4 regions of the Amphritea sp. GJ51-11 genome follow, and region 1 is predicted to be linked to each of the others. Evidence: predicted binding sites of a transcription regulator. Region 1 holds the regulator's gene; each other region holds the start of a gene.

What was found. The regulator sigma-54, encoded in region 1, starts transcription at its own class of promoters, with help from an activator protein. The targets are predictions, from matches to a motif close to TGGCACNNNNNTTGCTNT.
Region 2: the regulator sigma-54 is predicted to act here: its motif matches at 3,706-3,723, upstream of AC0L4K_RS10960 (HyaD/HybD family hydrogenase maturation endopeptidase).
Region 3: the regulator sigma-54 is predicted to act here: its motif matches at 1,272-1,289, upstream of flgF (flagellar basal-body rod protein FlgF).
Region 4: the regulator sigma-54 is predicted to act here: its motif matches at 4,335-4,352, upstream of AC0L4K_RS11540 (ammonium transporter).

The regions. Positions count from the first base shown of each region.
Region 1 covers NZ_CM147881.1:613,820-621,452, forward strand. The annotation lists gene AC0L4K_RS02645 (HPr family phosphocarrier protein) at 1-56, opposite strand, end outside; gene rapZ (RNase adapter RapZ) at 73-930, opposite strand; gene ptsN (PTS IIA-like nitrogen regulatory protein PtsN) at 935-1,378, opposite strand; gene hpf (ribosome hibernation promoting factor) at 1,403-1,693, opposite strand; gene AC0L4K_RS02665 (RNA polymerase factor sigma-54) at 1,754-3,265, opposite strand; gene lptB (LPS export ABC transporter ATP-binding protein) at 3,287-4,012, opposite strand; gene lptA (lipopolysaccharide transport periplasmic protein LptA) at 4,012-4,560, opposite strand; gene lptC (LPS export ABC transporter periplasmic protein LptC) at 4,550-5,119, opposite strand; gene AC0L4K_RS02685 (KdsC family phosphatase) at 5,120-5,680, opposite strand; gene AC0L4K_RS02690 (KpsF/GutQ family sugar-phosphate isomerase) at 5,680-6,657, opposite strand; gene AC0L4K_RS02695 (calcium/sodium antiporter) at 6,711-7,633, opposite strand, start outside.
Region 2 covers NZ_CM147881.1:2,447,498-2,455,130, forward strand. The annotation lists gene AC0L4K_RS10930 (hypothetical protein) at 1-434, opposite strand, end outside; gene hybE ([NiFe]-hydrogenase assembly chaperone HybE) at 427-1,077, opposite strand; gene AC0L4K_RS10940 (rubredoxin) at 1,077-1,307, opposite strand; gene AC0L4K_RS10945 (hydrogenase expression/formation protein) at 1,307-2,182, opposite strand; gene AC0L4K_RS10950 (thioredoxin domain-containing protein) at 2,228-2,656, opposite strand; gene AC0L4K_RS10955 (HypC/HybG/HupF family hydrogenase formation chaperone) at 2,661-2,975, opposite strand; gene AC0L4K_RS10960 (HyaD/HybD family hydrogenase maturation endopeptidase) at 2,975-3,658, opposite strand; gene AC0L4K_RS10965 (HigA family addiction module antitoxin) at 3,841-4,113, opposite strand; gene cybH (Ni/Fe-hydrogenase, b-type cytochrome subunit) at 4,223-4,915, opposite strand; gene AC0L4K_RS10975 (nickel-dependent hydrogenase large subunit) at 4,965-6,773, opposite strand; gene AC0L4K_RS10980 (hydrogenase small subunit) at 6,773-7,633, opposite strand, start outside.
Region 3 covers NZ_CM147881.1:3,591,309-3,598,941, reverse strand. The annotation lists gene AC0L4K_RS16165 (flagellar hook protein FlgE) at 1-1,204, shown strand, start outside; gene flgF (flagellar basal-body rod protein FlgF) at 1,368-2,111, shown strand; gene flgG (flagellar basal-body rod protein FlgG) at 2,148-2,933, shown strand; gene flgH (flagellar basal body L-ring protein FlgH) at 2,956-3,630, shown strand; gene AC0L4K_RS16145 (flagellar basal body P-ring protein FlgI) at 3,650-4,744, shown strand; gene flgJ (flagellar assembly peptidoglycan hydrolase FlgJ) at 4,753-5,820, shown strand; gene flgK (flagellar hook-associated protein FlgK) at 5,905-7,633, shown strand, end outside.
Region 4 covers NZ_CM147881.1:2,566,401-2,574,033, forward strand. The annotation lists gene sdhA (succinate dehydrogenase flavoprotein subunit) at 1-80, opposite strand, end outside; gene sdhD (succinate dehydrogenase, hydrophobic membrane anchor protein) at 82-429, opposite strand; gene sdhC (succinate dehydrogenase, cytochrome b556 subunit) at 423-800, opposite strand; gene gltA (citrate synthase) at 1,315-2,595, shown strand; gene AC0L4K_RS11540 (ammonium transporter) at 2,950-4,158, opposite strand; gene rlmKL (bifunctional 23S rRNA (guanine(2069)-N(7))-methyltransferase RlmK/23S rRNA (guanine(2445)-N(2))-methyltransferase RlmL) at 4,443-6,668, opposite strand; gene rmf (ribosome modulation factor) at 7,077-7,283, shown strand; gene AC0L4K_RS11555 (quinone-dependent dihydroorotate dehydrogenase) at 7,444-7,633, opposite strand, start outside.

The DNA of each region.
Region 1 (7,633 bases):
GCCGCCCGGGCGTGCAGGCCCAGTTTGTTGATAATGGTGATCTTGGTTTCCAGCATTGATTAATACCTTTAATCAGTTCAGTTCGCGGTGGCGTATCTGGACATTATCCATAGTTGTTCGGAAATGACCAGCGAGACATTCGCTGATAAAAACAGAGCGGTGTTGACCTCCCGTACAGCCTATGCCAACACTGATATAACTGCGATTATTTTTTTCAAACAGTGGCAGCCACTTTTCTAGAAAAGCGGTGATGTCAGCGAGCATTTCTTGCACTTCAAGCTGTTGCTCGAGGAATTCTATGACCGGTTTGTCTTGGCCGCTATAACCTCGCAGGTGAGGCAGCCAGTATGGGTTAGGCAAACAGCGCACATCGAAGGTGAAGTCTACATCCAGCGGGATACCGTGCTTATAACCGAACGATTCGAATTGTAATGACAGTTCTTGCTCTTGTCGTTGGGCAATACGCAGTTTAATACTGTCTCTGAGTTCATAGAGTGACAGGTGGGTTGTATCAATACGGATATTGGCTAAATCGGATACCGGTTCGAGTAACTTTTTTTCATAGCTGATCGCCTGCTGTAAACCTTGGGAATCATTGGACAGGGGGTGCTTACGCCGAGTCGTACTGTAGCGTTTTAGCAGGGTTGTCTCTGAACTATCGAGGTAGAGTATTTCGCAGTCTAGTGCGTCTATTTCCCTCAGTTGTGTATAAATATCGGGAAACTGTTTCAGGTTGCTGTGTTGGTTACGGGCATCGATACTGACGGCAAGCTGATTAGGATGGTCTGGGTCGGATAAAATCTGATTGACCAAGTCAGGTAGCAGCGGGGCGGGAAGGTTGTCGATGCAGTAGAAGTTAACATCTTCCAGTGCTTGCAGGGCGGTTGATTTACCTGACCCTGAGCGGCCGCTGATGATAACTAGTTTCATCTGGCTAGACCTGCCTAGCTCCGGTGGCGACAGTGAAGAGTTCTTCAGCTGAGCCCGCGTTTCTAAGTTGCTGACGGAAGGATGCCTGACTGAATAGCTCGGCAAGATTACCCAGCGTTTGTAGATGTTGATCACAGGCTTCGGAGGGCACCACCAGAACGAAGAGTAAGTCGACCGGGCTGCCATCAATGGCATCGAAGTCGATCGGTTCTTTTAACTGAATAAGTAGCGCAGTGGCTTTCTCACACTCATCCAGACGACAATGGGGAATGGCCACGCCTTCACCGATGCCTGTACTGCCGAGTCTTTCACGGCCAAGTAGGCCAGCAAAGATCGTTTCAGTTTCAAGCTCAGGGTGCAGATCGGAAATCTGTTGGCTGGCAATTTCGAGGATACGTTTTTTACTACCCCCTCTAGAGCACAGAGTACTCCAGAGGGCGCTAATAATTCTGAAATTAGCATCGTATAATAGTTACTTGTGAGTTTTCATCTTTTCTTTGTGTTTAATGATCTGACGGTCAAGCTTGTCGATCAACCCATCGATGGCGGCGTACATATCTTCTTGTTCGTCGGAAGCAAACAGCTGACCACCGGCTACGTGAATTTCACCATCAGCTTTTTGGCGCGTCTTCTCAACGCTTAGAGTTACCTGTGCATTGGTGATGTTATCGAAATGCCGCTCCAGCTTCTCAAATTTATTCTGAACATACTCATTCAGGGAATCAGTCAATTCTACGTGGTGACCGGTAATATTGATCTGCATGGTAATCTCCTAGTGTTATTGTACCGGGTTGCCGCCCGGTTCCCATGATAAAAAAAGTCATTAAACTAAACGTTTTCGTTCATTAGAAGGTGGAATGCTAAGCGATTCTCTATATTTTGCAATGGTTCTTCGCGCAACATTGATACCTTGTTCCTCAAGCAGTTGGGCAATCTTGTTATCGCTTAAGGGTTTTGTTGGACTTTCAGCGACCACCAATTTCTTGATGAGCGCCCGAATAGCGGTCGATGAGCAGGTGCCACCGTTCACTGTAGTGACATGGCTGGAGAAAAAATACTTCAGCTCAAATATACCCCTTGGGGTATGCATATATTTCTGGGTGGTCACCCGAGAGATGGTCGATTCGTGCATTTCGACCGCCTCAGCGATATCGTGCAGCACCATCGGACGCATCGCCTCATCGCCATGCTCTAGAAAACCTTCTTGGCGGTGTACAATTTCACGGGTGACCTTCATTAAGGTATCGTTCCGGCTTAATAAGCTTTTGATAAACCAGCGAGCTTCTTGTAGATGGTTTTTCAGATAGGTGTTGTCAGGGCTGGTATCAGCGCGTCGGATCAAATCTGCATAGCCATCATTAATGCGTAGTTTAGGCGCAACTTCCGGATTCAGGCTTACCTGCCAGACACCTTTTTCTTTGTAAACCAGCACATCGGGAATAACATATTCCGATTGCGAGCTAGTGATCATTGAGCCGGGTTTAGGGTTCAGGGTGCGGATCAGGTTGATCGCCTGTAGTAACTGTGGCTCTCGCATCCGGGCTTTGCGCATCAGCTGTTTGTAGTCATGATTACCCAGTAAGTGGATATATTGAGTGACTAGTTTTAGCGCTTCGTTGCGATATTCGGTGTCATTGGGTAGTTGCTGTAGCTGAATGGCTAGGCACTCGCTTAGATCGCGTGCGGCTACGCCGGGTGGATCAAACTGTTGGATGCGTCGCAGTACCGCTTCGATTTCATCCAGTTCAATGCCGTTAAGTTGCTCATCATCCTGCTGATGGAAATATTCCAGGATTGAATCGAGTTCAACGTTGAGATAACCGTCAACATTAATGCCGTCAATAATATTGGTGGCGATCAGTTCGTCGATGGGACTCATCGGCGTGAGGTTTAATTGCCAGTTCAGGTGATCTTGCAGGGTTTCATCCGCAGTGTCATTCGACTCCATCTCCATATCGGAGAAATCATGGGATGATGAAGATGAACTAGAGACCGTCTGATAAGTGTCTTCCCAATTACTATCGGTCGATAGTTCATTGGGAATATCTTCATTCCAGTCGCTATCGGTGGCTTGAATCTCTTCAGACTCGGTGGTTTTGGCCGATGCTGAGACGGATTCATGATTGCTGACTTCTGCATCAGAGCTCGCTTGCTCGGCGGCATTATCTGAAGCGCTATCCTCTTCCGTTACTTCTAGCATCGGGTTCGATTCTAGTGCTTCCTGAATCTCCTGTTGCAGATCAAGCGTCGATAATTGCAGCAAGCGAATCGCCTGCTGTAATTGTGGGGTCATGGTCAGATGCTGACCCATTTTTAGTTGTAACGCTTGTTTCATAGAGAGTCGCTTATATACCTGTTACAGCTTGAATTGCTCACCGAGATAGGCTTCCCTGACCTGCTGGTTGGCAAGAATATCCTCTGGCGATCCTTCTGCAAGAATATAACCTTCACTGACGATGTAAGCTTGTTCGCAAATATCCAGTGTTTCGCGAACATTGTGATCGGTGATTAAGACGCCAATCCCCTTACTTTGTAAGTGCTTTACGGTTTGTTTTATATCACTGACTGAAATTGGGTCAACACCGGCAAAGGGCTCATCTAACAAGATAAAAGTGGGCTCAGTTGCCAGTGCGCGGGCAATTTCAACCCGTCGCCGTTCTCCACCGGAGAGGCTCATTCCCAAACTTTTCGTTAGATGGGAGATATGAAACTCTTCCAGTAGTTCGTCTAATTTTTGTTTACGCTCAGTCCGGCTCAACTCTTTACGGGTTTCCAGAATAGCCATCAGGTTATCATGGACGCTGAGTTTTCGGAAAATGGAGGCTTCTTGTGGCAGGTAACCAATACCTTTTCGCGCTCGGCCGTGCATCGGCTCTTTGGTTAAGTCCAATTGATCAATTTTGATCCGGCCTTTGTCGGCTTCCACTAGCCCAACAATCATGTAAAAACAGGTTGTCTTACCCGCCCCGTTAGGCCCCAATAAACCAACGATCTGGCCGCTATCGACGCTCATCGAGACATCTTTTACAACTGCGCGGCCTTTATAGCTCTTTGCTAGGTTGAGTGCTTCTAGTCGACTCATTAGTTGTTGAGTTCCCCAGTAGCTGTAGTTTCAGATTCATCCAACGGTGTTGCTTTAGGCTGAATGACAATCTGTACACGTTCGCCGTTAGCGCTCTCATCCCTGAATGCATTTACTGTGCTTTTCTTCATATTGTAAACAATTCGGTTACCGCTAAATACATCAGCCCCTTGCGAGACTTTTGCCTGGCCGGAGATGGTTAGCTCTTTTGTACGAATATTGTAATCGAGAACCTCACCGTATGCATGGGTTACCTCTTGGTCGGCGGCAGAGCGTTGTTGGAACTCGGCGGGGCGTCCTTTGGCAATAATCATGCTGATGGTGTTGTTGGTTTGTCTTAGTTCTATGCTATCACCGCTGACTTTCATGCTGCCCTGTGTCAACAATACATCGCCTTTGTAGAGAGTGATGCCGGTTTGATCATTACGCGTCGCGCTGTCTGCTGTGATGTGAATTGCTTTGTTGGCATCACCGGGTAGAGCCATTGCCACCGGTTGCCAGCTGAGCAGGACCACGCATAAGGCTTTGCTTATACGGTTAATTAACATGATATACCCCGGTAACGTCTGACAGGAGGTTAAGAATGCCACTGTCGGTGTCGATTGTCATGCCCACGCTGGTGGTTGTGCCCGAAGGGCTTGTGATAGTCACCAGCTTATCGGTCTTGGCAATATTGTCTTGTGGCTGAATAATTAATGTTTCGGTACGTAGGCTGTTTGCCACTGCCATATTAGGGTTGTCTTGAAATAATACCTCGCCTTCGAGAATAACGCTGTCATCGTTGTCGCTGATGAGTCCTCTGAGGCTGCTGATCTTACGCGTGGGCTGCTGAGTGTTGTATATTTGCATCTCAGGATTGGTCACTAATATCTGTTGTGAAGCCGGCTGATGTTCCAGCTGAGTTGAACTTAATTGCTGCTTTAGCTGACCGCTCGGCGCAAAGTCTCTGATCCGTCCATTGACGATATAATAATCGGATTGCTGATAGGCTGGATTCGGGGCCTTTTTCAGACTAACGGAGTGACGTTCAGTATCCATCCCCAAATAGATAACCGCAGGAATCAGAATAGCAGCGGCTGCAATTAGCCGGGCGCGTCCGGTCAGCATTTATAAATACTCGTTGAACAGGGCTTCCAGTTTGCCCTGGCCTGCCAGAATTGTTTCGCAAAACTCACGGCCCGCACCGTTGCCTGCAGTACGCTGGGTACACCAGTCGGCATGCGCGGCAACCAATGGATGACCACCATTGACGGTGGCGCCAAAGCTGACGGCGCGAATGGCAGCGAGATCGGGTAGGTCGTCACCGATATAAGCCGTTTGTTGTGCGCTAAAGCCGGTATCCTGCCAGAGTTCTTGCAAGGCGGTGAGTTTATCTTCCCGTCCCTGATAGAGGTAATCGATTCCCAAGGCTTCGGCTCGGCGTTCAACTTGAGGTGAACAGCGACCGGTAATGATGGCGGTTTTGATGTCACCTTGGGCGAGCAGTTTTATACCGAGCCCATCTAAGGTATTGAAATTCTTAACTTCGCTGCCATCGGCTAGGAAGTTGAGCTTGCCATCGGTGAGTACACCATCGACATCAAATACCACCAATTTGACCGTTTGTAACTTGCCAATCAATGCTTCATTAAGGTCGTTGGTGAGCTTTTTAACTACAGATGCTGGCATCAGATGACTCCCGCTTTGAGCATGTCGTGCATATTTAAGGCGCCGACTGGGCGACGGGCATCATCAAGTACGATCAAGGCGTTAATCTGTTTGTCCTGCATAATTTGCAGGGCTTCAGCCGCGAGTATATCGCTGGTCACGGTAGTGCATTCGGTGGTCATTACCTCGGTAATCGGAGTGCTTTTCATATCCACGTCATGATCAAGCGTACGACGTAGGTCACCATCGGTAAATACGCCTTGTAGAACGCCTGTATCGTCGACGACGGTGGTCATGCCCAGGTGTTTGTGGGTGACTTCCATCAGCGCTTCTTTGAGCATAGTAGAATGAGTGACTTTCGGGATGTCATCGCCACTGTGCATAATGTCGGATACTTTTAACAGCAGGCGTCGTCCTAAACTACCACCGGGGTGAGAGAAGGCAAAGTCTTCAGCACTGAAGCCTCTGGCTTCTAACAAGGCGATGGCCAGAGCATCACCGATGACCAGTGATGCGGTGGTGCTGGATGTCGGTGCCAGCCCCAGAGGACAGGCTTCTTGGCGGATGGCGACATTCAGGTTGGCATCGGCGCTGCGCGAGAGAGTTGATTCAGGGTTGCCAGTAATGCTGATCAGCGGTGCTTTCATCCGTTTGATGAGTGGCAATATCGATAGGACCTCGCTGGTTTCTCCCGAGTTCGATAGGGCGATAACCACATCCGCACGGGTAATCATACCTAGGTCGCCATGGCTGGCTTCACCGGGGTGTACAAAGAATGACGGTGTTCCTGTGGAGGCCAATGTCGCAGCAATTTTGTTGCCGATATGGCCGCTTTTACCCATGCCCGTGACGATGACCCGCCCTTGGCATGTCAGTGCTAGTCGGCAAGCTTTACTAAAATCATCATTAAGATGCTCTAGCAGATCATTAACGGCATCCCGCTCTAGCTCAATGGTACGCTTGGCGGAGGCTAAAAAATCCAGTTCTGTATTTATCATTGTTTATTCACAACTCTGTTTGCAGTCGTGAAGGCTGCAGTCCGATAGATGGGTTAAGCGCTCATATTGTATAGTAGTGCAAGATAACCTGCATAGGCTGCCAGTAGTATTCCGCCTTCGAAACGCGAGATTCGGGGTGGGCGCTGATAGATGGCTAATGCGACAAGTAGGAGTGTTAGGCCCAACATTGACCCATAGTCTCGCCAGAGCACCGCTGAATCCAGCTCAATTGGCGCGAGTAAACCGGGTACCGCCATTACCGCCGCTATATTAAATATATTAGAGCCAACAATATTTCCCAGTGCAATATCGGTATGGCCTTTTAGGGCGCTGGCTACCGAGGCTGCGAGTTCGGGTAGGCTGGTACCGATGGCGACAATGGTGAGGCCGATGATCAGGTCGCTTACACCTAAGGTGGTGGCTATTTCGGTGGCACCCCATACCAGTAGGCGAGAACTACCTGCCAGCAGTAATAGTCCTGTAATGAGCCAAAAGATGGCCCAGAGGGTGGAGAGTTCTGGTAACTCCTCCTCTTCATCATTAATTTCGTCATCGCTGGCGTTGCGCTGGAAACGGGTAAATAAGTACAGGCAGGCGACCAGTGATAAACACAGAATAATCGAATCGATATGGCCTAGATAGAGATCGTAGAGTACGGCGCCGGCCAATAACGTGATGGCTAATAATAGCGGAATCTCTTGTTTGAGCACTTTGGAGCGTACAGGCAACGGGGCAATCAGGGCGGTCATCCCCAGTACCAGACCAATATTGGCGATGTTGGAGCCCAGAGCGTTGCCGACGGCAAGGTCGCCGGCACCAGTGGTGGCTGCCATGATTGAAACCAAAATTTCGGGGGCCGAGGTGCCAAAAGAAACCACCGTCAGACCGATTAACATCGGTGACATGCCCATGTTTTTGGCAGTTCCGGCGGCACCGATAACGAAACGGTCGGCACTCCAGACTAAAATAATGAAAC
Region 2 (7,633 bases), 1.8 Mb from region 1:
CGATGCGTCGCCCCTGACAATGTTGGCGCAACAGGCGTTAGCAAGAAACCCCAGCGTTGCTCCATAGTGCTGATCAGTCGCTGCAACGGTTGTAATAGCTGCAATTGCTTGGGCGTTGAAGGCAACCAATACTGCACTAGGCGAAATAACAGCTCACGGCCGTTTTCCAGCTGTAATAACACTTGCCGGGCCACCGCAACATCATCACTAATAACGATACCTCGACATTGCTCTACGGCTCGCGCAAAGGCCAATCGTTGCCCTACGGTACAGGCTGAAAAGAGCAACGGTAACATTCTGGCCACCTCATCAACCCTGCGGCCATAAAATAATCGCCCGAGCTGTGCTGGCCGACTCGAGTTTAAATTCAAGCCGACAATCTGTCCCTGCTGCCAATCCAGTTCAGCGGCAATGCGTCCTGCGAGTTCAGCCATGCTCGCCACCGTCTTTGGTGCGAATCCGTCCCTGTAAAAACTGCCGACGACTTACAACCGCACTGTGTTGGTTATCGGTTGCAACGCCGCTATCGACTTTCGGATCATTCGTTATAACCGAACGGGTGTGATCGGATACATTAGCCACCTGACCAGCCGTCAGGCTATCATCACGATCAGTATCACGCTGCTGCAACTCTGCTGCCGCTAAGCGCTGCTTTTGCTGTTCCCGCTGGCGATCCGTCGGGGCAAAATATTCACTTTCAAATAATGCCTTCATCACTTCACGGGCCGTCGCCAGCGCCGCGGCCTGATCGACAAAGTCAAACATCGGGGAAAACAATGCGCACATAGCGCACCCCTCAAGAGCGTCATCCCAACCGAGAATAAATTCATAAACACCCGAAGGAAATGTGCGCACTACCTTACGACCGACATCATTCTCCGTCCATTCGCCCGGCGCCTCAGGCAGCAACATCAAACTCATAAACCAAGGGGTTATCAGTACCCCAAGTTGCTCGTTACCGAAGGCTTGAAAGCCTACCGCTTTAACCTGTAATTTGTGATTAAGTACCGCCACCCCCTCCATTTTGGTATGGAGAATATCGTTATAGCGGGACTCAATCAGCGCCGTCTCAATCATCAGTTATCCAACACCATAAACTGATCTCTATCGCCATCGCACTCCGGGCAACGCCAATGTTCTGGTAGTTGGCTAAATGGCGTACCCACCGCAATTTGCCAAACGTCATCGCCCTGAGATGGATCATAAACATACCAGCAGATCTTACACTCCAAGCGAGTATTGTCGCTCAGTTGATCATTCTGCCCCAGATAACTGCCCTCAAATCGTTGCCCCGGTTCACTGCTCATCACACTAAAACCTCTCTGATCTCTTTGAGTCGTAACGCGCTGTCTTGCAAGTCTTCTGGGGCGGCGCACACCACTGCAGGCATATCTACCACTTCAAGGGTATCCAGAATCAGGTGGTCAGTTGAATTAAAATACTGCACCCGCCAGATCGGCTTGATCGCGGTGCTGCTAATGCGGCAATTACCATAGCCCCTGGATAGCACTACCAATGACCCCTGACCTAAATACTCTTCGAGCAACTGATGATCCGCCGGTGAGAATGGCAGTAACGACAGATTGATCACATGGGGTTCATCGCCGACCTGATAACGATCACTCTTATGCTGCAACTCAATTAACACCGGCGGAGCATTCAAAACACCTACCGGCCATGCTGCCTGCTCAACCGCCAATGGCTGTGCTTGGGAAAAGGCATACTCGCGAGCTACGGTGGGCACATCGGCAATCTCAAGGGTTTCCCGCAACTGCCGACCATCAGCATCCATATAACGCAAACGCCATACACCAGCTAACACCGTCTCCTGCGCCCTCACCTCTCCACCGCTATGATCTTGGGTTTTACAGATCAAACTCACCTCGCCTTCACCAAGGATTTGATTGATCAACTCGAGTCCATCGGCAGAGAGTTTATTCAGGTCGAGACTGATCACCGGTTGCTCAGGAGTATAGCTATCTAATTGCTGTTGCAGATGCTCCAGTAACGCCAGTGTTTCAGGGCAACTTTCTAACTGCTCCGTATCCGGCAACATCGGAATATCATAGGTATGCATCTCCTTGGGCATCGGCATATAGTCGAGCACAGCATCATCATCGCTGGCGCGTTGGCTACCGGGGCCTACGGGCATATTGATCAGTGGAATATCAGCCTGGTTCATCTTCTCAGTCCTGTCGTTGTGAGTCTTATTGTTCACGCGAGTACATCAACCGCACGGCGAATGCGATGAAGGATTAACCACCACCGGAATACCAATACCGGGATTACGGGTTGGCTCTCGCTGCAGTAACGATTCGATATCCCTCAGGTAAAGATCCCAGTCCTGCACTTTACTGATCGCCCCTAAATAACGGCCCTGCTTGAGCAGCACAAGGGTCGGCCAAACAGTAAAGTTATAGCGTCCCTGCAGACTCTTTTCCGCATCACGGTGAATTACCGCAGGGACTAATTGAGGAAAAACTTTCAACAGTTCGGGCAGAATCACCGCGACATCCAACGACTCAGGAAAGCGGCTAGAATCTTCCGTAAAGAACAGCACCGAGTAAGGTTGCTGCTGAATAAAGTCATCGACGTTAGCGTGATCCAGTAATGGATACCCTAACTCACTCGTTAAGCGTTCAATCAATACAGACATACCTTTATGACTCCTCTATTGAGCTGCGAAGATGCTCCGGCAGCTGTGGCTCCCGTTGGACAAGATCGGCGAACACCCGATCAAGATCGACCGCCTCCCCTCGCATAACACTGCGTAAAGCATTGACAGCCTCCGCGGTTTCTTTCGCCTGCTGAACGCTAAGATGTTCACGGGCCGTGCCAAGAAATACTAATACCCAGCTACCCAACGCTAATTCGCCCACCAAGCTCAGGTCCACCGTTTGCTGTTCACCATCAGCCTCGCACACCGCCTGCAAACCGTTACAGCTCACAACTTGCATAGGGATACCGATACACATCAGTCTTGACGCTCATTAAGAAAGCGCTCATCACCGACCCGACAAGCATCGGCCTCTGAAGGACGTTCGGCTTCATAGCGATGTTGCTGTAATTCTGTCGGAGCCAACTGCTCTTGGGGTGGCAGAGGCTGCTGACGAGGCTGAGGGATAACCCCAAAACCCTGTAGGTAATCCAAGGCGGTACGAATGGCTGGATCCACTTGAGCCTGTACGGCAGGCCTTAAACTGCCGCCAAAGTCCTCAAGCTCAACCGGTTGCACACCAATCAAAAGCAGATGCTGCGGATAGTTACCGGTAAACTCCGACATCGCTAACACCTCCTGAAAACCGGTCTGGTGTAAGCTCATCTTTTTTGCCCCCATATATTTAGGCACATCATCACCCTGAATCACCTTCATGGTGCCGGGAGCCAAGCCATAATCAATGGCATCAAACACCACCAGCAGGTCGCAGCGCTGCACATGCTGCACCAGGTAAAGCCCTTGCGTGCCGCCATCCATCACTTCAACATTGTCAGCAAACTGATAACGCTGATGCAGGGTTTCCACGGCTCGAATACCAAAGCCTTCGTCGGCCCAGAGCAGATTACCGATACCCATAATGATCACCCGCAATGGCTGCGTCTGATCCGCTGAATTGACTGACCCACTGCTTCCGCTAAGTTCTGATTGAGATCCTGACATGCGACCTACCACTCCCTGCACCGATTATGTTGTTACTCATCACTAAGACTACAAGCTTTATGCCAATTCGAACGATTTCGCCGAAGCACCTAATATGGGGGTGTTACAGAGGGGGTTACAGCCGGCAGGAGAAGACTAAGTGGATAGTTAGTTATCAGTTTGGTATCTAGGTGATCAAATCTTTAGCTTGATTCTCGTCCCACTTGATACAGATCCCAACGTTGTTGTTTTTCCAACCAAAACATCGGCGAGGTCTGAAAGAAGTGAGCTAATCGTAATGCGGTATCGGCGCTAATTGCTCGCTGGCCGTTAACAATTTCATTGACCCTGCGGCGGGAAATACCTAACTCTTTAGCCAAACGGGACTGGCTGAGATGCAGCGGCGTTAGATAGCAGCGTTCCAGAAGGGCGCCGGGGTGCTCAGGGCGTCGTCCATGAAACCGTAGCGGCTGCATCAGCGTCTCCTCGACTGATTGATAAACAAAAAAGGCCGGAGCATGGCTCCGGCAAACTCACTCGCCTGTGATTCATAGCGCATAAATCACCCGATCATCGATCACTGATTCAATCGGGGCGATTATCTTTAAACATACGCCAGCCGCCGATCATGGTCGAAATCAGACTCTGCCGCGACATAATATCTTCACGAATAGCAACATAGACATGCATCATGATAAAGGTGACTAGATACCACATACCCAGATGGTGCCAAGTATGCGCATCCTGACTCTGCCCCATCAAGGGAATCACCCAACCAAACAGCGTATCCGCCCAACTACCCCGCCCGAGTCCTTCGGCGTACAGCGCAAATCCGGTAATGATCATAAAGGTGATACCGATGACAAAAAAACAGAACATCGACAGCTGACCCAACGGGTTATGACCAATATATTTTTTCGGAGTTTTCTCAAGAAACAGATACCAGCGCACCTCATGGAGTACCTCTTTCCACCACCTCTTACTGAAAAAAGGGACCAGGAACAGCTCCCGGGAATGGCTGTTACCGACAAAAGCCCAATAGATGCGCCCTAAAAAACCAACCGCCACAACGTAACCGGCAGCAAAGTGCGCAAAGCGAATATAGCCCATCAGAAAGTGATCACTGGCTTCACCGGGCATCGTTGGCAAAGGCGAGCCAATAAAGTAACCGGTGATACACAGTACAATAATCGACAATACCGTTGTCCAGTGCCATAGACGCAGCGGCGCCTCGTACACATACACCGCGGTCTGCGTTCTCTGTTTGATTGTTTCCATAGCATACCTCCAACATACGGGCCGCAGGGCGACCCGCATGGGGCTCGTCTTAACGAATTTTGACCTTAGTCAGCTCTTGACCATCTTCAGACATCACATGGGTAGAACAGGCCAGACAAGGATCGAAACTGTGCAGCGTCCGCAGTATTTCAACCGGTTCATCCGGACGCTCCATCGGCGTATTCATCAAGGCCGCTTCGAATGCACCGATATTGCCCTCACCATCGCGCGGCGAACCGTTCCAGGTAGTCGGTACAATCGCCTGATAGTTTTCGATTTTGCCATCCTTAATCTTAATCCAGTGACCTAGCGCTCCCCGGGGCGCTTCGTTAGTACCCACCCCGATCGCCTCTTTTGGCCAGCTAGCCGGATCCCATTTTTCAACATTGGCGGTCGAGCTATCACCATTCTTGATATTGCCAACCAACTGATGCCAATCATCCAACATCGTATCAACACATAATTGACACTCCAGCGCCCGTGCCAAAGTACGACCAAGAGTAGAAGGTAGGAACTGCTTTAAGCCCAATGACAAGCCTGTATTTTGATTAAAGGCGGCTAACGAACGGTCCACTTGATCCTGTACATAATCATTACCCGAAGCATACGCGATGATATACCGTGCCAACGGGCCCACTTCCATCGCGTGCCCTTTCCAACGTGGCGCCTTAATCCAGGAATATTTAGCGCCTTCATCGATCTCTTTGATATTAGTGCGACTGCCGACAGTATTCGGCCCTAGCTCAAACTTAGGCGCGGTTTCACCGTCCCAAGGATGCAGACCTTTCTTATCACCTTCGTAGGTGTACCAAGAGTGATCAACAAACTCTTTGATCTGTTCAGGATCGCGGACATCGACCTCATGTACTTCGTTCCAGTTACCATTGACGATCGCGCCACCCGGCAATAGATCGGTGGATTTGTCATAAGGCACTTTTTGATAGGTGCCGTAAGCCAATACATTCTGCGAGGCTAACCCACCACCATAGAGCCAGTCTTTATAAAGGCCGGCAATGGCCAACACGTCCGGCAGATAAACATTGTTGGTAAACGCTTGAGCTTCTTTAATACGCTGCAAAACAAAGTTAAGCGAGGTCATATTCACCGGCGCACCGGATGCACCAATCCCATCGATATTAATCGCGCAAGCAACCCCACCCACCATAAAGTTAGGATGTGGGTTTTTACCGCCAAAGATCGTGTGAATTTTGACGATCTCTTTCTGCATATCCAACGCTTCAAGATAGTGAGCCACCGCCATCAAATCCGCTTCGGGAGGTAATTTATAGGCGGGATTATCCCAATAGCCGTTAGAGAACAGCCCGAGTTGACCAGTCTCAACAAACTTTTTTAATCGCGTTTGCACATCTTTAAAATAACCAGGACTCGATTTTGGATGGTGCGGTGATACCATTTTTTGTAGATCTGAAGTCCCTACTGGGTCGGCCTTCAAAGCATTAACCGGGTTAACCCAATCCAGCGCGTGCAGGTGATAGAAATGCACAATATGATCATGGGCCTGCAGGGTTTTATCCATCAAATGACGTATCAGGTGCGCATTCAACGGAATTTGAATACCCAAGGCATCTTCAACAGCCCGCACCGATGTCAGTGCATGGGTACCGGTACAAACACCACAGATTCGTTCTACAAAGGCCCATGCATCACGGGGATCACGACCTTTTAGAATCACTTCTAGCCCGCGCCACATCGTGCCGGTCGATACCGCATTACGGATTACATTATTTTCATCGACGTTGACTTCACAACGCATATGCCCTTCGATCCGGGTCACGGGATCAACCACAATACGGCGACCAGAGTTATCAAGATCGTTAGTATTCATCGGGGTATTCATTATTCCTGATCTCCTTTGTGCTGCGCCCGCTTAATGGCACTCACGGCTGCATGCGCCGCCACGGCCGCGCCAACACCACCGGCAACCGCCATACCGATCTCATCGGCATTTTTCTCAATACCAAACTGGGGAATATTGGTTAGGCGGTCATAGAATGAGCCCTTATCCCAGAAACCATCTTCAGAGCAACCGATACAACCGTGACCGGCCTGAATCGGGAAGGAGGTGCCTTCGTTCCAGCGCACCGTTGAGCAGGCGTTGTAGGTGGTCGGCCCTTTGCAGCCCACCTTATAGAGGCAATAACCTTTGCGCGCACTTTCATCATCCCAATGCTCAACAAACTGACCAGCATCAAAATGCGGACGTCGATAGCATTTATCATGAATTCGTTGGCTGTAAAACATCTTAGGACGACCCTGACGATCCAGTTCGGGCAACCGACCAAAGGTCAACATATAGGTGATCACCCCAGTCATCACTTCGGCTATTGGTGGGCAACCAGGCACTTTGATAATCGGCTTATCGGTAATCACTTTATGGATTGGCACAGCTTGTGTGGGATTAGGTCGAGCCGCCTGTACACAGCCCCAAGATGCACAAGAGCCCCAAGCGATAACGGCGGCGGCATCTTTGGCCGCATGTTTCAATTGATCAAGAAAAGGCTTACCGCCGACAATACAGAACATACCGTCTTCGTTAAGCGGAGGATTACCCTCAACCGCCAGAATATATTTACCTTTATATTTCTGAATAGTTTCTTCTAGCGCCGCTTCTGCCTGATGACCTGCGGCGGCCATTAGCGTGTCATCGTAGTCGAGCGAGATCATCGACAGCACGACATCTTTCACCAACGGGTGTGC
Region 3 (7,633 bases), 1.7 Mb from region 1:
CGATAACCGTATTGATACCTCGACGTTACAGTTTACCCAGGACGCTACTGCGGCGGCGGGTGTGGGGTCGGTAAGCTTTGAAACCTATGCTAAATACAGTAGCTATGGCGATATGCTGATCAATGATAGTGCTGGTGTGAATATTACTCCTGAACCAACCGAGCGTGATGCCAACGAAAACTATTCTTATACGCTGGCGGTACCAACGGCAGACACTAAGCTGGAAATCGGCGGTGTTGCGATTGAAATATCTACTAGCCCTTCCGCTCCAACACTGAATAATATTGCGGATCTGATTACCGCGAGACAAACTGATATCAAAGATCGTAACCCTAATGTTGAGTCGGTCACCGTGGTAGAAGAGGGTGGTGATTTTCGCCTCGATATTCGCTTTAAAGCAGAATACGGCAACATCGGTTCTGAATTCAGTGTGACAGAAACCGATATAGCAACCGGTGCTGCTAGTACAACAGTATTGACGGCTGATGCGGATAGAACATTTGAAGGTGATGATTCTTATCGTGGTCAGTATCAGATGTATGCCTACCTGAATGGCACTGAGTTGCTGGATATCGGAAAGAGCGTTGACCCTGGCGAATCAGGTTTTTCAGTTGATAGCGACGAAACGCTAAGTGAGGTTGGTTCGGTCATGCTGGGTTTCGATCCCACCTCTGGTTTTTTGAATAGTGTTAATGGTACGAGTTTTGCCCAAGGGGCAACGGCACCGGCATTAACTGTTGCGGGTGCTGATCCAGCGAATACTGAAACCTTGATTGATCTAGATCTGTCGAATAGTACTCAGTTTGCTTCTGCATCCATTGTAAAAGCCTCCTCTCAGGATGGTTATACTAAAGGTGATTTGATCGGCGTCAGCTTTGCTGAATCCGGTGAAATGGTGGCGAGTTTCTCTAACGGTGAAACCCAAAATTTGGGTGTGGTAGCCTTCGCAACCTTTGAAAATCAATCAGGTTTACAGCCTGCCGGTGATACTGAATGGGGTGCAACGCTCACTTCTGGTAGTGCAGTACTTAACCCGCCGGGTACGGGTCTGAATGGTAGCTTGCGTTCTGCTGCACTGGAGCAGTCAAACGTCGATCTGTCGACAGAATTGGTAAGGTTGATCGAGGCACAGCGTAACTTCCAGGCGAACTCGAAAACACTGGAAACACTGAATACTGTGACTCAGGCGATTCTCCAAATCTGATTCTTGGATTTAAGTGTATTGATACTAAGGCGACCTCGGTCGCCTTTTTTGCGTCTAAATGACAGGTTGGCACAAGCATTGCATTTTACCTGTTAGTAAATTTAAACCACTAAAGCGGCAATTGATGACCGTTTTAGTGTGAAGGCGGCAAACGGGGTATCCAATGGATAAAGTGTTGTATCTGGCAATGAGCGGCGCGCGCGAAAATATGCGCTCTCAGCAAGCCCACGCGAACAACCTTGCAAATGCGACGACAACGGGTTTTAAGGCTGATTTCGCCCAAGCACGGGCGATGCAGGTTGAAGGAGATGGCTTTGCTTCAAGGGTATATGCCATGGCTGAACGTCCAGGCACCAACATGTCCACGGGCACGCTGATGCAGACCGGGCGATCAATGGACGTGGCTATCGATGGCGATGGCTGGATTGCAGTGATGGATGCTGAAGGTAATGAAGCCTATACCCGTCAGGGTGAGCTGCAGATCAATAGCCTAAACCAACTCGTTACCCACGCAGGCGATCGGGTGATGGGTAATGGCGGCGTACCGATCACTTTGCCACCCTTTGAACAGCTGGATATAGGCGGTGATGGCACGATTACCATCCGACCTGCCGGTGATGCGGCTAATGCATTGGCGATACTCGATCGTATTAAATTAGTAAATCCTGAGGCGGGTGAACTGTTTAAAGGCGTGGATGGCATGATGCATGCCGGCAATAATCAGCCGCTGTTGCCGGCCGCCGATGTGAAAGTTCGTTCCGGTTTTCTTGAATCAAGCAATGTTAACTCGATCTCAGAGCTGACATCGGTTATCGATTTAGCCCGTCAGTTTGAGATGCATGTGAAGATGATGAAGACCGCAGAAGAGAACTCCTCAGCGGCTACTAAAATATTGTCACTTCAATAACAGAATAATGATGAATAACGCAGGTGGAGAATAAGTATGCATGGAGCCCTATTTGTAGCAAAAACGGGTCTGAGCGCGCAGGATACCTCCCTGAAAATTATTTCCAACAACTTGGCAAACGTCAGTACCGTTGGATTTAAAAAAGATCGCCCAGTTTTTGAAGATCTGATGTATCAGATCCAGCGTCAGCCCGGTGCGCAGACCGCTGAAGAGTCGCAACTGCCCTCAGGCTTACAGTTAGGCTCCGGTGTGCGGGTTGCTGGCACGCAAAAGCTGTTTCAAGAAGGCGAATTGGAAACGACGGGTGAATCCTTCGATATCTCTATTCAGGGCCGCGGCTTTTGGCAGATCACCATGCCTAATGGTGAAACCGGTTATACCCGACACGGGCAGTTTCAGCTGAACTCTGATAATGAAATCGTTACCTCTGAAGGTTATCTGTTAGAGCCCGGTTTGACGTTGCCTGCAGAAGTACAGTCGATGACCGTTGGTGTGGATGGTGTGGTCAGTGTGGTGGTGCAAGGCAGTCCTGACTCGCAGGAAATTGGCCAACTGCAACTGGCTGACTTTGCTAACCCTCAAGGGCTGCAATCCTTTGGGCAAAACCTCTACCTAGAGACGGCGGCGAGTGGTAATGCAACGCTGTCAAACCCTGGTGAAGGGGGGACGGGGCAGTTACGTCAGGGCATGTTGGAAGGCTCTAACGTCAATGCCGTCGAAGAGCTGGTGAATATGATTACCACTCAGCGGGCTTATGAGATGAACTCTAAAGTAATCTCCACCGCTGACCAGATGTTGTCCTACGTGACGCAGAATCTGTAAACCTGAGTAGAGGAGGTAACCGATGAAATTACGCCTAATCATGCTGGCCGCCGCTCTGATCTTAGGGGGCTGTACGAGCACCGCGCCTAAGCCTGATAATCCGCGCTTTGCTCCGGTACGCCCTCAGGCGATGCAGGCTCCACGGGAAATTACCGGCTCGATCTTTAACGCCGCCACCAGTAATAGTCTCTATGGTGATGGCCGGGCGCATCGGGTAGGTGACATTATCACGATCGTTTTGGAGGAGAGCACCTCGTCAACGAAAAGTAATAAAACCTCGGTGGATAAGTCGAACTCACAAACCCTGGCATCGCCTACCATCTTTGGTGTGCAACCGACTATTTTAGGTAAGCCTTTGAGTATCAGTAGCGGTGACTCAAATACAGAGTTTGAAGGTGAAGGCTCATCCGATATGAGTAATAGCCTCGATGGCAATATCACCGTGACTGTGCATGAAGTGCTGCCTAATGGCTTGATGATTGTTAAAGGTGAGAAGTGGTTAACCCTGAATCAGGGCGATGAATATATCCGCGTCAGCGGTATGATTCGGCCACAGGATATCTCCAGCAGTAACACTGTTAACTCCACTCAGTTGGCCGACGCGCGGATTACCTATAGCGGCTCGGGTGCGTTGAATGATTCCAACTCGATGGGTTGGTTGTCGAAATTCTTTATTGGTCCATTGTGGCCATTCTAAGCGAATGATGCGGAGAAAAATGATGACTCGTTTCTGGATAATCGCTTTAACTGCCGTGTTGTTAAGCGGCACGGTTAATGCTGAACGCATAAAAGACCTAACCTCTGTCGCTGGGGTACGTAGTAACCAGTTGGTTGGTTATGGTTTGGTGGTGGGTTTAGATGGTACGGGTGATAAAACGTCATTTACCTCGGCCACCTTTCGCAATATGTTGAATAACTTCGGTGTGGCCATTCCGCCGAATATTAACCCCTCGTCAAAAAATATTGCGGCGGTCGCGGTGCATGCAGACTTGCCGCCCTTTGCCAAACCGGGTCAGGTAATTGATGTCACTGTATCGACTATCGGTGATGCCAAAAGCCTGCGCGGTGGTAGTTTGATTATGGCACCGCTGAAAGGAGCCGATGGGCAGATCTATGCGATCGCTCAGGGTAATCTTGTGGTCTCAGGGTTTGGTGTGCAAGGCTCTGACGGTTCACGTTTATCACTGAATGTTCCTAGTGTTGGCCGTATCCCGGGTGGGGCTTCGGTAGAGCGTACTGTGCCCAATGCATTTGGCCAAGGTGATAGCCTTGTACTGAATCTGAACTATGCTGACTTTACTACTGCGCGGCGAGTCGCCGAACAGGTCAATAGTTTGCTTGGCCCCGGCATGGCACAAGCGATGGATGCAACCTCTATTCGGGTTTCAGCGCCCCGCGATCCTAATCAGCGGGTATCATTTCTCTCGGTGCTCGAAAATCTTGAGGTACAGCCGGCACAGGAAGTAGCGAAAGTGATTATTAACTCACGTACCGGCACCATTATCATTGGTCAGAATGTTCGCGTATCTCCGGTGGCGATTACTCACGGCGGCATGACCGTTGCGATCACCGAGGATCTCAATGTCGACCAGCCCAATGCGTTGGCGGGTGGTGATACCGTGATAACCCCGCGCACCGGTATTGAAGTGGATGCTGGCAGTGGCCATATGTTTGAATTTTCCCCGGGCGCTTCACTACAAGATATTGTTGAAGCGGTGAATCAAGTAGGTGCTGCGCCGGGTGACTTAATGGCTATTCTTGAGGCGCTACGGCAAGCCGGTGCCCTGAAAGCTGAATTAATTGTGATCTGAGGCTGACAATGAAAACCGATTCGACTCAACATGCCCAGCTATTCACCGAATTAGGTGAGATGAATAAGCTACGTCAGCAGGCCAAGGACAAGGATCCAGCAGCACTGCAGGCGGTGGCTGAGCAGTTTGAACAGCTGTTTCTTAATATGTTGGTCAAAAGTATGCGTGAGGCGAATGCCAGTTTTTCTGAGGATAGTTATTTCAACAGCCCGCAGGTGGAGTTTTATCAGCAGATGGGCGATACCCAGCTGACCAAAGAGATCGCCGAAAATAAAGGTTTTGGTTTGGCTGAAATCTTGGTACGGCAACTGGGCGGCAATATCGATCCGCGCATGGGCGAAGAGGAAGAGGATAATCGCCTCAAGCCGTTGTCAGAGTCGGAACGGATGTTAAATCGCACCGTCGATACTGCTGCGAGTATGGCGGCATCCGCTATTCTAGGTCAGGCGCAAGCTCAGGCACGGGCAGCCGAAAAAGCCGAGGAACTGGACGGGCAGCAGAGTGCTGTGAGCGCACCCGAAACAGACGTGAAGAGTGTTACCACGGAGCAACTTAAGCCTGAGGCCGAATCACAGCCGCAGCGCTTTGATAGCCCTGAGCAGTTCGTGGCGACATTACTGCCATTGGCTGAGAGTGTGGCTGCAGAGTTAGGTGTCGATCCTAAAGTGTTATTGGCGCAATCCGCGTTAGAGACCGGTTGGGGACGTTACTTGGTTCAGACCCCTGAAGGGACGAGCCATAACCTATTCAATATTAAAGCGGATAGCCGCTGGTCGGGTGAAAAAGCTCAGGTGGGAACCGTCGAATTTCGTGATGGGGTTGCTCAGCGGGAACAAGCAGCATTTCGGGTGTATGACTCCTATGAACAAAGCTTTAGAGATTATGCCGATTTTCTGCGCGGTAGTGCGCGTTATCAAGAAGCATTGGAGCAAGCCGGCGATCCTTATCGCTATCTCAGTGGCTTGCAGCAGGCGGGCTATGCCACTGATCCTGAATATGCAGCGAAGATTAGTCGAATATTTGATGGGGATGTTCTGGCCGGCCTGAATGCCGGTTCAGGCACTAAAGAAAGTTAGCCGTTGGCCGCTATAGAGAGCAGTATCAAGGTGAAACCTGTCTGCTCCCTGCTTTGCCGATAGAGTATTCCCGGGAGTTTATATATGTCCAATTTGTTAAATATTGGTAGTCAGGCGACGCAGGCGAACCAGTCGGCGTTGAGCACTATCGGTCAGAATATCAGTAATGTGAATACTGACGGCTATAGCCGTCAGCAGGTTAACTTGGTTACCCGGCCTGATTCCGCGGGCGTGTTCGTGCAGGACGTCGAACGGATAACCGATAAGTTTCTCACCCAACAGGTGTGGACCGACCTGTCATCCTATAACCAAACCTCTACTTATGCTGATCTATCAGGGCGACTGGATAATCTATTAGCCAGCGAAACCCAGAGTGTTTCGGCGGCGTTAGATGATTATTTTGGCGCATTGCAAAATGCAGTGGACGATCCTACCTCTATCGCTAACCGTGAACTCTTTGTGGCGCAGTCTGAAGCGCTGGTGCAGCGTTTTAATAGTCTTGATGCCAATATCCGTGGGCAAGAAGATACTATTAATCAGCAGCTCGAAGGCTATGCCAGTCAGGTGTCTACCTTGGCTGAAAATATTGCCGGTCTTAATGAAAAAATTCGCTTTGCTGCCGCCGCAAATAACTCGGCCAATGACCTCCGAGATCGTCGTGATGAATTGACTAATCAGCTTTCAGAGCTGGTTGGGGCGACGGTGGTCGATCAAACAGAAAATGAATACAGTATTTTTATCGGCAATGGTCAGCCGCTGGTGGTTGGATCCTCGGCTGAGAAGTTTATTACGGTACAGGGTAATCCTGATAGTTCTCAGAAAGAGATCGCTTTGGTTATCGCTGATAATGTTATCAATATCAACGATTCTGTCAGCGGCGGAAAAATCGGTGGCCTGCTGCAGTATCGTAACGAGGCACTGGGAGATGCACGTAACGAACTAGGATTAATTGCGATCGGTTTATCTGAAAGCATGAATGAGCAGCATCGGTCGGGGATAAACCTCAATAACGAGTTCGGTGGTGATCTATTCACCGATATGAACAACGATTTTTTACAGCAGCAACGTGTCTCTGCAAATACCAACAACTTCTCTAATGTAGCCTCAGCACGGGTTGAAATTCAGGATGTTGCTTATCTACAGTCATCTGATTATTCATTGACGGTAGGGGATGGTGATAAATTCACTCTGACACGTCAGAGTGATGGCAAGCAGATATCTATTAATCAACTAACCGCCGTGACTGATCCGACACCGGCAACACCGTTAACCTCGGCTGATCGAGGTGATGCTATCGCAGCGGTGGGTCAGGGTGAATATTTCTTTGATGCAGAAAGCGGTTCACTCTCCTTTGCCGTGGACGGTATGAAAGTCACCATCGACACCTCTAACCGTTTTGCTAAAGGTGATCAGTTTTTGATTCAGCCCGTGAAGAGTGGCGCTGAAGATCTATCATTAGTGGTTCAAGATGGGCGACAGTTAGCGTTAGCATCCCCTATCCGGGTTACGACGGATGCGAATAATCAGGGTACAGGTGTTGCGGTTGCTCAGGTGACCGATCCCAAGGATATTGCGGTTACCGGTGGCGAGCTTAGTCCGCCAATACAAATCGTTTTTAATACACCGGCAGCGGGGTCATCAACGACCACCTTCACCGTTTACGATATGAGTGATAGTGATAACCCGCAGCCTATTGCTTTAACGCTGGATGACTCTCTGGGTGCACAGACTGTCCATGATTACAGCCCTGGTGATGATATTCAGCTTGAGGGTTATTCAGTTAGTATCAGTAATATGCCAAGCGCAGGTGATC
Region 4 (7,633 bases), 2.0 Mb from region 1:
TGCAGTGCGGCACGCATTCCTGCGCCACCACCACCGATGACAATACCGTCAAAAGTCAGCGTACGTAACTTGCTGCTCATCTTACACTCCCCACAGAATCTGAACGCCCCAAGCGACGTATATAAACGTCAAGAGACCACAAGCGGACTGGAACAAGAAGCGAATGCCAGTTGGCTTGATGTAGTCAGTTGAAATTGACCACATACCGATCCAGGCGTGAGCCGCCATAGACAGTATCGCCAGCAATGCAAAAATGCGCATAGCGGTACAACTGAACAATTCACTCCACTGCTGATAATCCAAATCTGGATTGAACAGCATGTAGCCCATCATAAAAACTGTAAAAGCAAGCAGCACAACAGCAGTTACACGCTGAATCATCCAGTCGTATAGCCCACTCCGGCCAAAACTTGTAATTGAAGTTACCATATCCATACTCCTGCCAGCAGAATAGCAACAGCAGATACCACCAAAGTAACCTTGGCAGCCATCTTACCGCTCTCTAACTCTTCACAATGACCAAAATCCATTACTAGATGTTTGATACCGGCAAAGAAGTGATACAGCAACGCTGAAACCAGTCCCCACGCAATCAGCTTCGCGAAGAAGCTCTCAGTCAACATCTGAGCAGCAGCATTAAAGCCTTGCTCGGACTCAAGAGACATTCCAAGTGCATACAGCATAAAGAAAGCGCCAAAGAACAACGCTAGCCCCGTTGCACGGTGCAGTATGGAAGTGATAGCCGGAAGTGGCTGTTTAATAGTTCGTAGATCTAAGTTTACGGGTCTTTTCTCGTTCACGGCTCTTGTTCACACTTATGTTAAGCCCAATTGCAGGGCCAGGTTGTTAAAGGTAGTGTACAAAGACAAAGATAAGTACCTCGGTCCAGCGCCTGCACCCCATCCCGAAATGAGCAATGCAAGCTGGAAACGGAGTATACCAGCAAATTGTCGCAATACAATTAACCAACACTGTTTCTACGTCTATTGTCTAGTGTTTTTTATACTGCACACAGCCTTCTAATCGCCTACAACCAAATGATTATTCAGCTAATTTAATTTTCCTGTTAGAGCGCTAATACAAAGGCTTAGCGCATTGCTGCATTGCAATAAAAGGAGGCGTAATTGAATTGACAAACGCATTCAACTCACTATAGTGTCAGGGTCCTGTTACGAGCTAAACCCTTTAGACTGTGACTGATAATTAAGGGCCGTGCGCCCACAGGATTAACTGCAAACCCTGCTGTGGCGACAAAATTACCCTACTACAATTTATAAAGTCATTCAGATTAAACAGAAATGATAGGAGCCTATAATGGCTGACAAAAAAGCACGCTTAACAGTCGACGGCATCGACGAGGTATTCGAATTACCGGTTTACACCGGTACTATGGGACCTGATGTTATTGATGTACGCGCCCTGACTGGTAAAGGCCTGTTCACTTACGATCCTGGCTTTGTTTCTACTGCGGCTTGTGATTCCGCTATTACCTACATCGATGGTGGCAAAGGCGTTCTATTGCACGGTGGCTATCCGATTGAGCAGCTGGCAGAAAATTCTGATTACCTCGAAGTATGTTACTTGCTGCTGAATGGAGAACTACCAACTCCCGAGCAAAAGCAAACCTTCGTCGATACTGTTAAGAACCACACTATGGTTCACGAACAGATGCTCCACTTCTTTAACGGCTTCCGCCGTGACGCACACCCAATGGCTATCATGGTCGGCGTTGTGGGCGCACTGTCGGCCTTCTACCACGACTCCTTGGATATCGATGATGCGCATCATCGGGAAGTCTGCGCTTACCGTCTGATTGCTAAAATGCCGACGATTGCGGCCATGTGTTACAAGTACAGCATCGGCCAGCCATTCCAGTATCCACGTAACGATCTGGACTATGCTGACAACTTCCTACAAATGATGTTTGGCAACCCATGTTCTGACTATGTCACTAATCCTGTGCTCGCCAAAGCGATGGACAAGATCTTCCTGTTGCATGCAGATCATGAACAAAACGCCTCTACATCTACCGTGCGTCTGGCTGGCTCTTCTGGCGCTAACCCATTCGCCTGTATCGCTTCCGGTATTGCTGCACTTTGGGGCCCTGCCCACGGCGGCGCAAACGAAGCCGTGCTGACCATGCTGAACGAAATTGGTGATGAATCCAATATCGAAGAGTTCATCCAGCGCGCTAAAGATCCTGACGATTCTTTCCGCCTAATGGGCTTCGGTCACCGGGTTTACCGTAACTTTGACCCTCGCGCCAAAGTGATGAAGCAAACCTGCGACGAAGTACTGGCTGAGCTAGGCATCGAAAATGACCCTCTGCTGAAGATCGCTAAACGCCTCGAGCAGATCGCCCTAGAAGATCAATATTTCGTGGATCGCAAACTCTATCCAAACGTAGACTTCTACTCAGGCATCATCCTTAAAGCGGTCGGCATTCCGACTAACATGTTCACCGTTATCTTCGCGCTGTCACGTACTATCGGCTGGATCTCCCATTGGAGTGAATTCCACAGCAGCCCGAACAAAATCGGTCGTCCACGTCAGCTGTACACAGGACCTGTACAACGCGATTACCCTAAGAAGTAATACGCCAAAGACAAAAAAGCCGCTACTAGCGGCTTTTTTTGTCTCTTCAATAATGCACGCACAGATCCACACCAACCACTCCTTCACACGATGACCACAGCCACAGCACGATCATTAATCCGCACAGTTCGCAGCACAGCCCAAGCCCGTCATGAGCCCCAGATACCGGCAAAACGAAGAACAACCCAACAAAACCCTAAAGATCAATCCTAAGGCCTTTTCAACAACCTCACCACTCAAGCAACAAAAACTTAACCGCTTTCAACACCTATGCCATAAACACAAAAAAACCAGGCAAGCCTGGTTTTTTAATCGGCCCGCTGAGGCAGGCTTAAGCATAGTGTTTATGCAAGCTTAGTCAGCCGATACCGACTCAATATTATGAATAGAGAGGTCCGCACCGCTGAATTCCTCTTCTTCATCAAGCCGCAGCCCCATAACGACCTTCAACCCACCATAAACGATAACACCACCGACCACCGCGATAGCAATACCCATCCCAGTACCGACCAACTGCGTCAGCAGACTGACACCGCCCAAACCACCTAACGCGGTTGAGCCAAAGATACCGGCCGCAATCCCGCCCCAGGCACCACAGAGACCGTGTAATGGCCACACACCGAGAACATCATCAATCTTCCAACGGTTTTGCACGATGGTAAACATCCAGACAAATAATGCTCCAGCTACACCACCAATTATCAGCGCACCGATAGGATGGACAATATCGGAACCCGCACAGATCGCCACCAGCCCAGCCAAAGGCCCATTATGAATGAAACCCGGGTCATTTTTACCCAACAGCAATGACACGATAATACCACCAACCATCGCCATCAAACTGTTCACCGCCACTAAGCCCGAAATACCTTCCAGCGTCTGCGCAGACATCACATTAAAACCGAACCAACCGATACATAGAATCCACGCACCGAGCGCCAAAAACGGAATATTCGATGGCGGAAACGCCACCAACTTGCCACCGCGATAACGCCCCTTACGGATACCCAACATAATCACCGCCACAAGACCTAACCAACCACCGACGCCATGTACCACAACCGATCCAGCAAAGTCATGAAATGCAGCACCAAAAGACGCCTCAAGCCAATCCTGAATACCATAGTTACCGTTCCAGATAATGCCTTCAAAAAATGGATAAACAAAACCAACAATCAACGACGAGGCAATCAAGAAGGGCCAAAACCGCGCCCGCTCAGCAATACCACCCGAGACAATAGCGGGAATTGCTGCCGCAAAGGTCAGCAGAAAGAAGAATTTAACCAACTCATAGCCATTACCTTGAGATAACGTTTCCGCATCCTGAAAAAACGTCACATCGTACGCCACCCAATAGCCGATAAAAAAATAAGCCACTGCGGAAAATCCGAAGTCCGTCATTATTTTCACCAACGCATTCACTTGGTTCTTCTGCCGTACTGTGCCTACCTCAAGAAAGGCAAACCCAGCATGCATGGCAAACACCATGATCGCCCCCATCAGAATAAATAACGTATTTGAACTCTGGACGAGTGTTTCTACAGCACTATTAACGCTTTCCACGGAGATCTCCTGCTGAATAACGCACTCATTTAAGGCTGACTTCTATCATCAGCACCTAAATAGTGCATTTAAATTTTATTAGAATAGTTTGGATGCTGGCAGCAACCCTCTATATCAACCTGATAGCGAGGGTTTATCGACAATAGCCAAAATCGCTCCAAAAAGGCGCAATATATAAAGCATAGACCATGCCAATCTAATCAACGCACCAGTTCAACGCAGCCTAAACGCGCCAAAAAAACCACCGCGAGGTGGTTTTTTTAACATGCAGCGTCATCTAAGCATTAATCGCCATCAATCTCAGATTTAGCGGATATTTCAAAGCACTGGTGAATCTTACTGTTACGCTTGAAATCCAGGTCGATCGTTTTACGGGTAATATCGACCACCTTAAAGCGCTCAGACAATACCGCATCAATTTTAAAGCGTCGGTAGTTATTGGAGAAAATCAACTTACCGTCGGGACGCAGCAGACCCATCGCTAGACTGATTAGCTCCCCATGATCACGCTGCACATCAAAGACATCATGCATCCGCTTTGAATTGGAGAATGTAGGCGGGTCCATAAAGATCAGGTCATAGCCCTCACCCTTCTGCGCCCGCAGCCATTTTACACAATCTTCCTGCAGAAAGTGGTTACGCGCTTCGGCAAAGCCATTCAGGGCAAAATTTTTCTTAGCCCAGTTCATATAGGTGGCGGACATATCAATACTAGTGGTCGACCGTGCACCACCTTTGGCAGCGTGCAGAGAGGCTGTGCCGGTATAACTGAATAGATTAAGAAAATCTTTGCCTTTCGCCTCTTGCTGAATCTGCAAGCGAATCGGACGATGATCCAAAAACAAACCAGTATCAAGATAATCATCTAGGTTAACCAGAATCCGACAACCCCCTTCAGTGATATCAATAAAGCGTTCGGTTTGATCCTGCTTCTCATATTGATTAGTCCCCTGCTGCTTGCGCCGTTGCTTGAGAATAATATTCTCCGCCGGGATATTCAGCACCGCTGGCAACACCGCGACAATTTCTTGCAAACGCGCAAAGGCTTTAACCACATCGACACTTTTAGGCGCCTGATATTCCTGCACATGCACCCAATCATTATAGATATCGATGGCGGCGGAATATTCCGGCAAATCAGCATCGTATAATCGATAACAAGTGATATTCTGACGTTTAGCCCACTTACTCAACTGCTTCAGATTTTTGCTCAATCGATTAGCTAACATCTGCGCGCCATCGCTTAATACAACAGGCGCAGCGTCTGCCACCGCATCATCAACGGATTCCGTTACCACCTCAGGCATAGCCTTCGCGGCCAGCACAGGCTTACTGGCTGCCGCGACCTCTTTCTCACTACGGGCGCGAATATTAAAGATTTGTAGCTGACTAGGGATCGCACCGTTATACAACTTATAGGTTTTATCCGACGCCAGTTTCATCATCTTGCAAAGTTCAGGGTTGCCGGTAAAAACCGCCGCCTGCCAACCGGTAAACTCTGCTTTCAAGCGCTCGCCAAGGTGCTGATAAAGGAAAAACAGGGTCGGCTCATCCCCTAAACGCTCACCATAAGGCGGGTTCGTTAATACCAAGCCTGCGGTATCAATGGCGGGATGCGATAATCGAGATAATTCGCGGCGCTCAAGATGAATCAGATTTTCGACACCGGCACGGCGCGCATTATCCCGCGCAATCCCCAACACCTTCGCATCCGCATCAAAGCCCTCAAAACGACTTGCCACCTGTTTGAGACCAACGTCACGGCGCTCCCGCGCCTCCTCCAGCAAGGTTTGCCAAAGGACGTTGTTATGCTGTGTCCAGTAAGTGAAGCCGTAATCACGCCGCAACAGACCTGGGGCAATATCAGCCGCCATCAACACACCTTCAATTAACAGGGTGCCTGAGCCACACATGGGGTCGAGCAACGCTTGGCCTTCACGCGCCTTCTCAGGCCAACCACAGCGATATAGCAGCGCAGCAGCCAGGTTTTCCTTCATTGGCGCAGCCCCCGACTGCAAGCGATAACCACGGCGATGCAAACTATCTCCGGAAATATCCACGGCAATGGTCGCCTCACCCCGTTGCAGGTGAACATTTACCCGTAGATCAGGCTTCTGCCGATCCACCGAGGGTCGACGACCGGTTTCATCACGAATCTGATCGACAATCGCATCCTTAACCTTTTGCGCACCGAACCGACTATGGTTAATCCCCTCGGACTGGCCGGTAAAGTCAATAATTAAAGTCCCTTCAGGCCGCATATGCTCGAGCCACTTGATTTCCTGAACACCACGGTAAAGCGCTTCAGCTGTTTCCGCTGGGCAACGGTGCAACTCAAGCAACACACGGTTAGCCACACGCGACCATAAGCAGGCGCGATAAGCGGCTTCTAAACCGCCAGAAAAATATACACCGGCCAAGGTTTGTTTTGGCGTTTCAACATTCAGGGCCTGAAGTTCATCAAACAGAACAGGCTCCAGCCCTTTCGGGCAGGTAGCAAAGAATTTCATACTCAGGGGATACCTCTTTTAAGAACAGGCATATTAACGGCAAACGCTTTTAAGACCAATGACTAAGATGCGAATTCAAAGAAAACTCTAATAAAGTGAATTTTTTTCAATCAGCCATTGTTGTTTGACAACCCCCACGCAAGCCGTTGAAGTCATGCTCTTTTGCCAATACATTTATGACAATTCAATTAAAATTCGATTCTTGATACTTTTTTTTAATTACACACAGGAAACCATTTCAGCCATTGTGAATCATAGTATTTAACACCAACAACAGGAGCTATATGTCACTGTAACTGGGATTACTGAAATGTAACCGGCGCCACGCTTAACAAAGAGCCAATGCGCTTGGTTGCCACATCAGTAACCCACCCGAAAATATTAAGCACTATATAGAGGCATCTTTACATGAAGAGACAAAAACGTGATCGTTCTTCAGTACTTTTCAACCGTGGCTTTACAGCCGGACTCGTGGGTAAATCTAAAGACGAGTGCCCAGTCACTCTGGGTGAGCTCCGTAACCACTGGTTAAGTGGTTGGCGCGAGGGCCGTGAAGCACATTGGGATGGTCAGTCGGGTGTCTCGGCTATACATATAAATCCATCTTTACATTAAGCCACCATATTAATGCTAAGGCATATAAACTGAGAAAGGCTCCTAGGGAGCCTTTCTTTTTGTTTACACCACAGGCGATTAACCACTTAAGAAAAAGCTATGCATCATCTCACTCAAAATAACCTAACTGAGATCTAGAACCCTAGTTCAGATAGCTCTTTTATAGCGTCACAGCATCAAGCTCGGCGATCGCTTTAACCGATTCCGCAATCAATTCAGGGCCGCGATAGATAAAACCGGTATACACCTGCACCAATGAAGCACCCGCTTCAATCTTCTCCGCCGCATCAAAACCATTGGTAATACCACCAACACCGATAATCGGCAATGCGCCACCCAGTTCACGAGAC